One region of the Massilia sp. LjRoot122 genome, then DNA from elsewhere that is predicted to be linked to it. Evidence: predicted binding sites of a transcription regulator. Region 1 holds the regulator's gene; the other holds the start of a gene.
The links. Region 1 encodes sigma-54, which starts transcription at its own class of promoters, with help from an activator protein. Its sites were predicted from a motif close to TGGCANGNAANCTGCTTT; they were not measured.

Region 1 (5,616 bases):
GCTTCTGGCTGGTGCAGCTGATGGAGAGCGAGGACCCTGACGGCCGCCTCGGCGGTCCGCTGAGCGAGCCCGACTACATCGTCGAGAATTTCTCCTTCGTGCGCATGACGGAAGAGGGCAAGCCGAGCTACGTGGTGACGGGCAAGCGCCTGGCGCATACGCCGGAGGGCGACGTCTCCGTGGTCGAGCAGCCGGCCATGCAGGGCATGACGCCGGGCCGTCCGCGCACCGACATCGTCGCCCAGCGCGCCCGCATCCACCACGAGGAACACCGCGTCGAACTGCTCGGCAACGTCGATATCCGGCGTCCGGGCACGCCGACCAGCGAAGCGCTGCGCGTGCGGACCCAGGCGCTGACCGTGCTGCCCGACGAGGAAATCCTCAAGACCGACAAGCCGATCGAGATGCAGCTCGGCGCCGCGACCGTGACCGGCACCGGCATGGTCGCCAACAACGCGACCCAGAAGCTGCACCTGGCCAGCCGCGGCCAGATCATCTATCCGCCACGCCAGCGCCGCGAATAAGCGGCGCCGCGTGCAACCCAGGACAAGCAACATGAAAAAACTCATCGCAGCCGCCTGCCTCACCCTGGCCGCCTTCGGCGCCTCGGCGGAGCGCGCCGATTCGCTCAAGCAGGCCGTGATCAACTTCGATTCGCTCGACGTGGACGAGGTCACCCAGACCCGCATCCTGACCGGCAACGTCGTGCTCACGCGCGGCACGCTGGTGCTGAAATCCGACCGCGCCCTGGTCAAGGAAACGCCGGAAGGCTACATGAGCGTGACCCTTACCGCGAACAACGGCAAGACCGCCACCTTCCGCCAGAAGCGCGACGGCGGTCCCGACCTGTGGGTCGAGGGCCAGGCCCAGCGCATCGAATACGACGAGCGCGCCGAACTGGTGAAGCTGTTCACCGCCGCCGAAGTGCGCGAGCTGGAGAGCGGCCGCATGACCAACGAGATCAAGGGCCCCTTCATCTCCTACGACAACCGCCGCGAAGTCGCGCAGGTGCGCAACGACGCCAGCGGCGCCAGCAAGGTGGGCGGCGGCCGCGGCACCCTGATCATCGCGCCGCGCCGCACCACGGCGCCGGCAGAAGGTGCCAAGCAATGACGGCATCCATGACGGCGGCGATGACCTCGGCGGGCGAGGGCTGCAGCACCCTGATCGTCAAGGGCCTGCAGAAGAGCTACGGCAAGCGCCTGGTGGTGCGCGACGTGTCGCTGCAGGTGGAGTGCGGCGAAGTGGTCGGCCTGCTCGGCCCCAACGGCGCCGGCAAGACCACCTCCTTCTACATGATCGTCGGCCTGGTGCCCTCGGACGCCGGCACCATCGACATCAACGGCACCGACATCTCGAGCCTGCCGATCCACCGGCGCGCGGTGCTGGGCCTGTCCTACCTGCCGCAGGAAGCCTCGGTGTTCCGCAAGCTGACGGTGGAAGACAACATCCGCGCCGTGCTGGAACTGCAGCGCATGGACGGCAAGCCGCTCAGCAAGGACCAGATCAACGAGCGCCTCGACACCCTGCTGGCCGAGCTGCAGATCGAGAAGCTGCGCGAGAACCCGGCGCTGTCGCTGTCGGGCGGCGAACGGCGCCGCGTCGAGATCGCGCGCGCGCTGGCGACCAATCCGCGCTTCGTGCTGCTGGACGAGCCATTCGCCGGGGTCGACCCGATCGCGGTGATCGAGATCCAGCGCATCGTGCGCTTTCTGAAAGAGCGCAACATCGGCGTCCTGATCACCGACCACAATGTGCGCGAGACGCTCGGCATCTGCGACCGCGCCTACATCATCAACCAGGGCGCGGTGCTGGCCTCGGGCCGGCCTGACGACATCATCGCCAACGAAAACGTGCGGCGCGTCTACCTCGGCGAACACTTCAGGATGTAATGAAACAATCCCTGCAGCTCCGCACCTCGCAGCACCTGGCGCTCACGCCGCAGCTGCAGCAGTCGATCCGGCTGCTGCAGCTGTCCACGCTCGAACTGCACCAGGAGATCGAGCAGATCCTGCACGACAACCCCTTGCTCGAGCGGCTCGACGATCCGCTCGACCGCTCGGTGCGCCTGCTGGCCGACGGCGCCATCAACAGCGCGCCGGCGAGTGGCGAAGCGCCGGCGCCGCAGCCGGCGGCCGAAGAAGGCGCCAAGGCGGAAGGCGAGGGCTTCGATGAGGGCGGCAGCGAGGGCGAGCGCGGCGAGGCCGACAGCGACTGGGGCGGCGAGGGCGGCGGCGCCCGCAGCGGCGACGACGAGGATGGCCGCCCGCAGCTGGAAGCCGGGAGCATCAGCTTGCGCGAACACCTGGCCGAACAGATCCGCATGTGCGCTTGCACCCAGCGCGACCGCGCATTGGCCGAGCTGGTGATCGACGCGCTCGACGACAACGGCTACCTGGAAGAGCCGCTCGACGAGATCCATGCGCGCCTGCCGGAAGAACTCGAGATCGAGATGGACGAGCTGCGCTGCGCGCTGGCGCTGGTGCAGAGCCTCGATCCGGTCGGCGTCGGCGCGCGCAGCGCGGCCGAGTGCCTGGCGCTGCAGATCCGCCGTATGCCGGGCGTGCCCATGGTAACGCGGCGCCTGGCCCTGAAGATCGTCGAGGGGTATTTGACCTGGTTCGCCCAGCGCGAGTACACCAAGCTGAAGAAGGCGCTCGACTGCGACGACGAAGACCTGCGCGAAGTGCAGGCCGTGGTCCGCCAGTGCAATCCGCACCCCGGCGCGGCCTTCGGCGCGGGCGTGTCCGACTACGTGGTGCCGGACGTGATCGTGCGGCGCGCCAAGAGCGGCTGGGCGGTGTCGCTGAATCCGGACGTGATGCCGAAGCTGCGCGTGAACTCCCTGTACGCCAACCTGCTCAAGCAGGGAAAGAGCGAAAGCCAGATGGGCGCACAGCTGCAGGAAGCCAAGTGGCTGATCAAGAATATGCGCCAGCGTTTCGACACGATCCTGCGTGTCGCCGAGGCAATTGTCGAGCGCCAGCGCAACTTTTTCAGCCACGGCGCGGTTGCCATGCGCCCTCTTGTTTTGCGTGAGATAGCTGATACACTAGGCCTACACGAGAGCACGATCTCACGTGTAACCACGCAGAAATACATGCTGACCCCGCACGGCATGTTCGAGCTGAAGTACTTCTTCGGAAGCCACGTCGCCACCGAAGCGGGGGGAGAAGCCTCCTCGACGGCGATCCGCGCACTCATTGCGCAATTGACAGGAGCAGAAGACCCTAGGAACCCATTATCCGACAGCAAGATCGCGGAGATGCTCGGGGAACAAGGTATGGTCATCGCGCGCAGGACGGTTGCCAAGTACCGTGAAGCGCTCAAGATTCCGCCCGTCAGCCTCCGCAAATCCCTGTAAAGCTACTGCCCACTCTCACCTTGTGGCGCGGGCAGGGCACCTTCCCTAAGGAGTGTGTATGAACCTCACAATCAGCGGCCACCATCTCGAAGTCACCCCCGCCATCCGTGAATACGTTCAGAATAAGCTCGAGCGCATCACCCGCCATTTTGATCACGTGATCGACACCCACGTGTTCCTTGCCATCGATAACCTCACCGAAAAAGAAAAGCGGCAAAAGGCCGAGATTAACCTTCAGGTATCGGGCAAGATTTTGCATGTGGCAAGCGCGGCGCAGGATCTGTACGCAGCGATCGACACGCTGATGGACAGGCTGGACAGGCAGGTTCTGAAACACAAATCCATGCTTCAAGACCATAACCACGTGGCGCACAAGCGCCTTCCGGACAACGGAGAAGCCGCCGCCGCGTAAATAACGGGCGACCGCACACCAGCAAGGGCGTCTGAGGGGACGCCCTTTTTGCGTTTACTGCGCTTGTTACTTTTCGACGCTTCCAGTTTTACGCAGGTGTTCTGTAGAATGCATGTCTTTTCGACCACAGCACACCATCATGACCGATACCGTCCTGACCCGCGTCGCCAACCGCACCGGCGTCATCACGCTCGACCGGCCGAAAGCCCTGAACTCCCTCTCGCTCGACATGGTGCGCGCCCTGACCGCCATTTTGCTGCAGTGGAAGGATGATGCGGGCATCGAGGCGGTGGTCATCACCAGCAGCAGCGAGAAGGCCTTGTGCGCCGGCGGCGACATCCGCTTCTTCCACGAGATGGGCCAGGTCGGCCCGACTGGCGGCAGCGCCCTGCTGGAAGATTTCTTCACCGAAGAATACGCGCTCAACCACCTGATCCATTTCTACCCGAAACCCTACATTGCCGTGATGGACGGCGTGGTGATGGGCGGCGGCATGGGCATCGCCCAGGGCGGCCCGGACTGCGGCCTGCGCATCGTGACCGAGCGCACCAAGATGGCCATGCCCGAGGTGAACATCGGCCTGTTCCCGGACGTCGGCGGCAGCCACTTCCTGTCGCACGCGCCGGGCCAGCTGGGCCAGTACCTGGGCCTGACTGGCCTGACGATCGGCGCGGCCGACGCGCTCTACGTGGGGCTGGCGGACGTGTTCGTGCCGGGCGCCGAGCTGGCCGGCCTGATGGCGCTGGTGGAGTCGACCCCGGGCGCGCAGCTGCCGGCGTCGATCCGCAGCTTCGCGTCACAGTTTGCCGCGCAAGCGGGTGCGAGCGAGCTGCAGGCCCAGCGCGCCGTCATCGACGCGCATTTCGGCGCCGCCACGGTGGGCGCGATCATGGCATCGCTGGCGCGCGACGAGAACCCGTTCGCGCAGAAGGCCTTGAAGGCGATGCGCCAGCGCTCGCCCTTGATGATGTGCGTGACGCGCGAACTGCTGCTGCGCGGGGCCGCGCTGGACGTGGCGGACTGCCTGCGCATGGAACGCAACCTGGTGCGCCGCAACTTCGAGCACGGTGAAGTGCTGGAGGGTGTGCGGGCGCTGGTGATCGACAAGGACAACCAGCCGAAATGGAATCCGGCGACGCTGGACGAGGTGACGCCGGAGATGGTGGCAAGGTTCTTCGAGCCGGTGTGGCCTGAATACGCGCACCCGCTGCGGCATCTTTCCTAAGCTAACGCTCGATCCGTCATCCCGGCGCAGGCCGGGATCCAAGTTTGCGTGCGCAGCGGCTACGCTGGACGATAAAGGCACGCAACGAACTTGGGTTCCGGCCTTCGCCGGAACGACGGTTTGAAAGCTGGTGGTGCTAATTACACCGTAGCGTGCTTGGGCTGCTCCCGATGCCGAACGATCACCCGCTCGCTCTTCCCGAAGTAAGCCCCCAGCCTTTCCGCCATGTACACCGAGCGGTGCTGCCCGCCGGTACACCCCACCGCCACGGTGAGATAGGAACGGTTGTCCGTCTTGAACGAGGGCAGCCACTTTTCCACGAAAGCGCGGATGTCTTCCAGCATGTCCAGGGCGCTCTGCTGCGCGTCGAGGAAGGCGATCACGGGCGCATCCTTGCCGGTGAGGGGACGCAACGCCAGGTCGTAGTAGGGGTTGGGAATCGCGCGCACGTCGAACACGAAGTCGGCATCCAGCGGCACGCCCACCTTGAAGGCGAAGGATTCGAAGAACAAGGTCAGCGGCGCCTGTTCGATGTCGGTCAGTTCCTTCACCCAGGCGCGCAGCTTGTTGGCCGAGAGTTCCGAGGTGTCGATCACGTGACCCAGGTTCTCGATC
Region 2 (5,616 bases), 4.6 Mb from region 1:
CATCGCTGGCCGAAATCAACCCGCTGATCCTGACCGGTTCGGGCAAGGTCATCGCTCTGGACGCCAAGTTCAACTTCGATTCGAACGCCCTGTTCCGTCATCCGGAAATCGTCGCCTACCGCGACCTGGACGAAGAAGATCCAGCTGAAGTCGAAGCATCGAAGTTCGACCTGGCTTACATCTCGCTCGACGGCAACATCGGCTGCCTGGTGAACGGCGCCGGCCTGGCCATGGCCACCATGGACACCATCAAGCTGTTCGGCGGCGAGCCGGCCAACTTCCTGGACGTCGGCGGCGGCGCGACCGCAGAGAAGGTCACCGAAGCATTCAAGATCATGCTGAAGAACCCGGGCCTGAAGGCCATCCTGGTCAACATCTTCGGCGGCATCATGCGCTGCGACGTGATCGCCGAAGGCGTCATCACCGCATCGAAAGCTGTCTCGCTGCAAGTGCCGCTGGTCGTCCGCATGAAGGGCACCAACGAAGACCTGGGCAAGAAGATGCTGGCTGACTCCGGCCTGCCGATCATCGCCGCAGACACCATGGAAGACGCAGCGAAGCAGGTCGTTGCCGCTGCCGCTGGCCAAGCCTAATTCGCGAAGGAAATAAAAATGTCGATTCTGATTAACAAAGACACCAAAGTCATCACCCAAGGTATCACCGGCAAGACCGGCCAGTTCCACACCCGCATGTGCCGCGACTACGCGAACGGCCGTGAAGCCTTCGTGGCAGGCGTGAACCCGAAGAAAGCCGGCGAAGATTTCGAAGGCATCCCGATCTACGCATCGGTCAAGGAAGCGAAGTCGGAAACCGGCGCCACCGTGTCGGTGATCTACGTTCCGCCGGCAGGTGCTGCCGCCGCGATCTGGGAAGCCGTCGAAGCCGAGCTCGACCTGGCAATCTGCATCACCGAAGGCATCCCTGTCCGTGACATGATGGAAGTCAAGGACCGTATGGCCAAGGCCGGTTCGAAGACCCTGCTGCTGGGCCCGAACTGCCCAGGCCTGATCACCCCGGACGAGATCAAGATCGGCATCATGCCGGGTCACATCCACCGCAAGGGCCGTATCGGCGTCGTCTCGCGCTCGGGCACCCTGACCTATGAAGCAGTCGGTCAGCTGACCGCACTGGGCCTGGGCCAGTCGTCGGCAGTCGGCATCGGCGGCGACCCGATCAATGGTCTGAAGCACATCGACGTGATGCGCATGTTCAACGACGATCCGGATACCGACGCAGTCATCATGATCGGCGAGATCGGCGGCCCGGACGAGGCGAACGCTGCTCAGTGGATCAAGGACAACATGAAGAAGCCGGTCGTCGGCTTCATCGCTGGTGTCACCGCGCCTCCGGGCAAGCGCATGGGCCATGCCGGCGCGCTGATCTCGGGCGGCGCCGATACCGCGCAAGCCAAGCTGGAAATCATGGAAGCCTGCGGCATCACCGTCACCAAGAACCCGTCGGAAATGGCTCGCCTGCTGAAGGCCATGCTGTAATCTGACCGTTTCATGGTCGACGAAGACGGGGAGCTGAGGCTCCCCGTTTTTATTTGCTGCCTGACCTGACAAATTGCGTTACGTAAACTGTCCACTGACAAAAATTGCTAAGCTCAAGTGACAAATTTTGTCCCTGCTCAAGCCAAAACTTGTCCTGGCACGCTGTTTTGTTATCTCCGCACTAATAAAATCAGCATTTTTCGGGCTGGCATACCACTTGCATATAAGAAAGCGTGGCAACAAGCAGTAACCCAATCACCTGATACACCACCTGGAGAGATAGACATGAACTTCAAGCAAATGCAAACCAAAGCACAAGGCGGCTTCACCCTGATCGAACTGATGATCGTCGTCGCGATCATCGGTATCCTGGCAGCCGTCGCAATCCCGGCCTACAGCGACTACACCGCGAAAGCCAAAGTCAGCGAAGCCTCGTCGATCTCGCAGCCGGCCCGCCTGGCCATCGCACAGGCATTCAACGAAGGTAGCCTGTCTACCTCCACGACTAACACCACCCTCGGCCTGCCGGCTGCAACTTCGATCACCAGCTCGTACGTCACCTCGGTTACCGCTGCGGGTACCGCCGCAGACAAGGGTACCGTCACCGTTGTCATGAAGGGCACCAACAACGCCGGCATCGACACCAAGAAACTGGTCTATCTGATCACCTGTGTCGAAGGTGCACAGTGCACCACGACCTACGACGCATCGACCGACGTGACCGAAAAGTACCGTCCGAAGCTGTAATCGTCTGACCGTCATGCCGCCCTGGCATGACAATGACAAACAGCCCGCTGCATAGCGGGCTGTTTGCTTTTCAGGCTTAGCGCGCCGGCTGCGGCTGCAGATACCGATCCAGCCACTTCACCACCGTGTGATGCCATTGCACCGAGTTGGCCGGCTTGAGCACCCAGTGGTTCTCGTCCGGGAATACCAGCAGCTGGCTGTCGATGCCCTTGCGCTGCAGCGCCGTGAAGGTCGACAGCGCCTGCGCCGTCGGAATCCGAAAATCGAGGTCGCCCTGGATCACCAGCATCGGGGTCTTCCACTTGTTCACGTGATGGACCGGATTGAAGCGCTCGTGCTTGTCCGGCACCGCGAAGTAGGCGCCGCCGTTTTCCCAGTCAGTGAACCATTGTTCCTCGGTCGAGTAGGCCATGCCGCGGCTGTCGAAGACGCCGTCGTGGTTGACCAGGCAGCGGAAGCCGTCGTTCCAGTTCCCAGCGATCCAGTTCATCATGTAGCCGCCGTAGGACGCACCCAGGGCGCAGCTGCGTTCGCGGTCGAGCCAGGGGAACTTCTTCACCGCCGCGTCCAGGCCCTTGCGCAGGTCCTCGAGCGGCTTGCCGCCCCAGTCGCCGCTGATCGAATCGGTGAACTTCTGGCCGTAGCCGGTCGAACCATGGAAGTCGATGAACACGGTGGCATAGCCGGCGCCCGCATACACCTGCGGATTCCAGCGGTAGCTCCAGCCGTTGCCGAAGCTGCCCTGCGGGCCGCCATGCACCAGGAAGGCGACCGGATACTTCTTGCCCGGTTCGGCATTCCAGGGTTTCATCACGTGGCCATACACCGTCTCGCCATTGGCACCGGCAAAGCTGAACTGCTCGTACTGGCCCCAGCGCACCTCGGCCAGGCGCTCGGCGTTCAGCGTCGTCAGCTGCGAGGGCTGGCTGCCCAGCTTCATCGCGAACAGCTGCGCGCCGGAGGCCAGGTTGGCCTGGGTGTAGGCGACGGTATCGCGGCGGACGTCGAAGGCGCCGACCGCGCCCTTGCCGGTCAGTGCGTCTACCCGTCCGGTGGCGACGTCGATCGAGAACAGGCGGTGCTGGCCCAGGTCTTCGGCATCGACGATCAGCGCCTTGCCGTCGGCGCGCCAGTGCAGGCTGCCGGCCGAGCGGTCCCAGTCGGCGGCCAGCTTGCGTTTTTGGCCGCTGGCCACGTCCATCAGCATCACCTGGTAGCGGTCGGCCTCGAAGCCGGGGCGCGCCATTGCCAGCCAGGCGAGGGTGCGGCCGTCCGGCGAGTACACGCCCTTGGTGTCCCAGGCCGGATTATCGGCCGTCAGGTTGCGCGGCGCGGCGCCGCCCGCGGCCGGCACGGTGTACAGGTCGAAGTTGGTCGACCAGGCCTCGGTCTTGCCGGCGATGCGGGCGGCGAACACGATGGTCTTGCCGTCCGGGCTGAAGCGGAACTCCTCGCGGTCGCCGAAAGGCTTCGAAGGCACATCGCCATCGAGCACACCTGACAGGCTGACTGGCGCGCTGCTCAGCTTCCCGCCGGCATCGAGGGGCGCCGAGAACAGCACGTTGTTGCGGCCGTCGCTCCAGGTATCCCAGTGGCGCACGAACAGGCGGTCGTACAGCTTGCCGCTGGCCTTGTCCTTTTCCTCCGCATCGAGGCGCTGTTTGGTGCAGGCGAGGTCGGCGCAGTCGCGGAACACCGACAGGCTCATCGCCACCCGGTCTCCCGTGGGAGACACACGGAAACTCTCGACGTCGAGCGGCAGGTCGGTGACTTTCACCGGCTCGGCGGCTTTGCCTCCTGCCAGCGGCAAGCGCCACAGCTGTGACGAGCCCGAACGGGTCGACAGGAAGTAGACGGCGTCGCCCGAGGGCGACCACTCCGGCTCGGTGCTGCTCGAGGCGTGATTGGTCAGGCGTTGCGGCACCGGCTTGGCGGCGCGCAGGTCGACCAGCCAGAGTTCCGTGTGACCGCGATTCTTGCTCATGTCCGTGCTGCGCACGGTGTAAACGACGCGGCTCGCGTCAGGCGACACGGCCGGGCTGCCCACCCGTTCCATGTTCACCAGGTCTTCCACGGTAAAGCCGCGCGGTGCGGCCATTGCGCTCGTGGCAGCCAGGGTTGCCACTGCGATTGGTAGCAAGCGCAGCAGGCTCGGCAAACGAAGATTCATGCTCCATCCTCGTTGTCATCTCGGTAGGCGGCAGGGCGCCGCTTACGCAGGCCAGCAATTTACCATGTGACATTGAAGAAGGATTCAGACGATCTTGAACCGGTCCGCCAGCAGCGCCTCGTAGGTCATGTTCTGCAGCAGCGTGTAGTGCACGGGATCGAGGTCGACGAACTGGACGCCGTAGCTGTAGACATCCGGCTTGTCCGGCGCCGGCCTGGCTACCGTCATGTTCCTGACGGCGGCCAGGCTCTCGACCGGCACTTCTTCGTTGGTGGGCGGCGTCGCCAGCGTGAATCCCAGCGTGACCACTTCGCTGCCAGGCGGCAGCGGATACTCGGATTCGATCCTCGCACCCGTGACCGAGACGTTCGTCAGCATGCAGGCGGCCGAGGAGGCTTTGCCGTCGATCATGGACACGCTCGCCGGAATCTCGGCCTTGACCCGCATCGCACCGCGCAGGCTGGTGCCCTGGATCGAGCTCGGGAAGGACAAGTGTACGTAGTTGAGCGGGCGCGCGAATACGCGCTCGACCGAGCAGGCGAAGGAACACACGTTCACCCCCGAGAACACCCTGATCGTCAGCCGGTCGCCTTCCGTCATCGCGATCGGCGCGCCGTTCTCGGTAGGGATCTTGATGATGAGGTACTCGTCCTTCACGTAGCCGATCAGGGTCGAGAAATACTGGGCCGGCTTCAGGTGCCGGTGAGTCATCACCTGCAGGCGGACGCCGACCTGCAGGTTCATGGTCTCGAACTCGAATTCCTGGGGCTTGAGTTCGCGAGCTGGTTCAGTGTTCATGTGATGCTGGGCTTGGCGCGTTGTCGAGAAGATACGCGAAAAGCGGCATCATATCAGCTTATATGTATCTCGGCCGCAGCCTATTGGGACGATGAGAATCGTGCTGATCGTCAGATCTCGGCAGTCCAGTCCCCGCTCTTGCCGCCATGCTTTTCCAGCACCCGCACATTGGTCATGACCATCCCCCGGTCCACCGCCTTGCACATGTCATAAACCGTCAGGAGCCCCACCTGCACCGCCGTCAGCGCTTCCATCTCGACTCCGGTCTTGCCGATGGTTTCCACCTGCGCCCTGCAATGCACGCTGCTGGCCGCCGCATCCACCTCGAAGTCGACCGCCACCCGCGTGATCGGCAGCGGATGGCAGAGCGGCACCAGGTCGCTGGTGCGCTTCGACGCCATGATGGCG

Region 2: ACSQ25_RS02235 (pilin) is a predicted target of sigma-54. The motif match lies at 1,700-1,717, and genes of this name have one in related genera.

Annotation. Positions count from the first base shown of each region.
Region 1 is NZ_CAXUPB020000001.1:5,092,222-5,097,837, reverse strand. Features, by position in the region: gene lptC (LPS export ABC transporter periplasmic protein LptC) at 1-524, shown strand, start outside; gene lptA (lipopolysaccharide transport periplasmic protein LptA) at 556-1,113, shown strand; gene lptB (LPS export ABC transporter ATP-binding protein) at 1,110-1,892, shown strand; gene ACSQ25_RS22420 (RNA polymerase factor sigma-54) at 1,892-3,364, shown strand; gene hpf (ribosome hibernation-promoting factor, HPF/YfiA family) at 3,423-3,776, shown strand; gene ACSQ25_RS22410 (enoyl-CoA hydratase/isomerase family protein) at 3,916-5,001, shown strand; gene rapZ (RNase adapter RapZ) at 5,142-5,616, opposite strand, start outside.
Region 2 is NZ_CAXUPB020000001.1:501,133-506,748, forward strand. Features, by position in the region: gene sucC (ADP-forming succinate--CoA ligase subunit beta) at 1-593, shown strand, start outside; gene sucD (succinate--CoA ligase subunit alpha) at 612-1,493, shown strand; gene ACSQ25_RS02235 (pilin) at 1,779-2,240, shown strand; gene ACSQ25_RS02240 (LpqB family beta-propeller domain-containing protein) at 2,317-4,410, opposite strand; gene ACSQ25_RS02245 (flagellar brake protein) at 4,495-5,208, opposite strand; gene moaC (cyclic pyranopterin monophosphate synthase MoaC) at 5,319-5,616, opposite strand, start outside.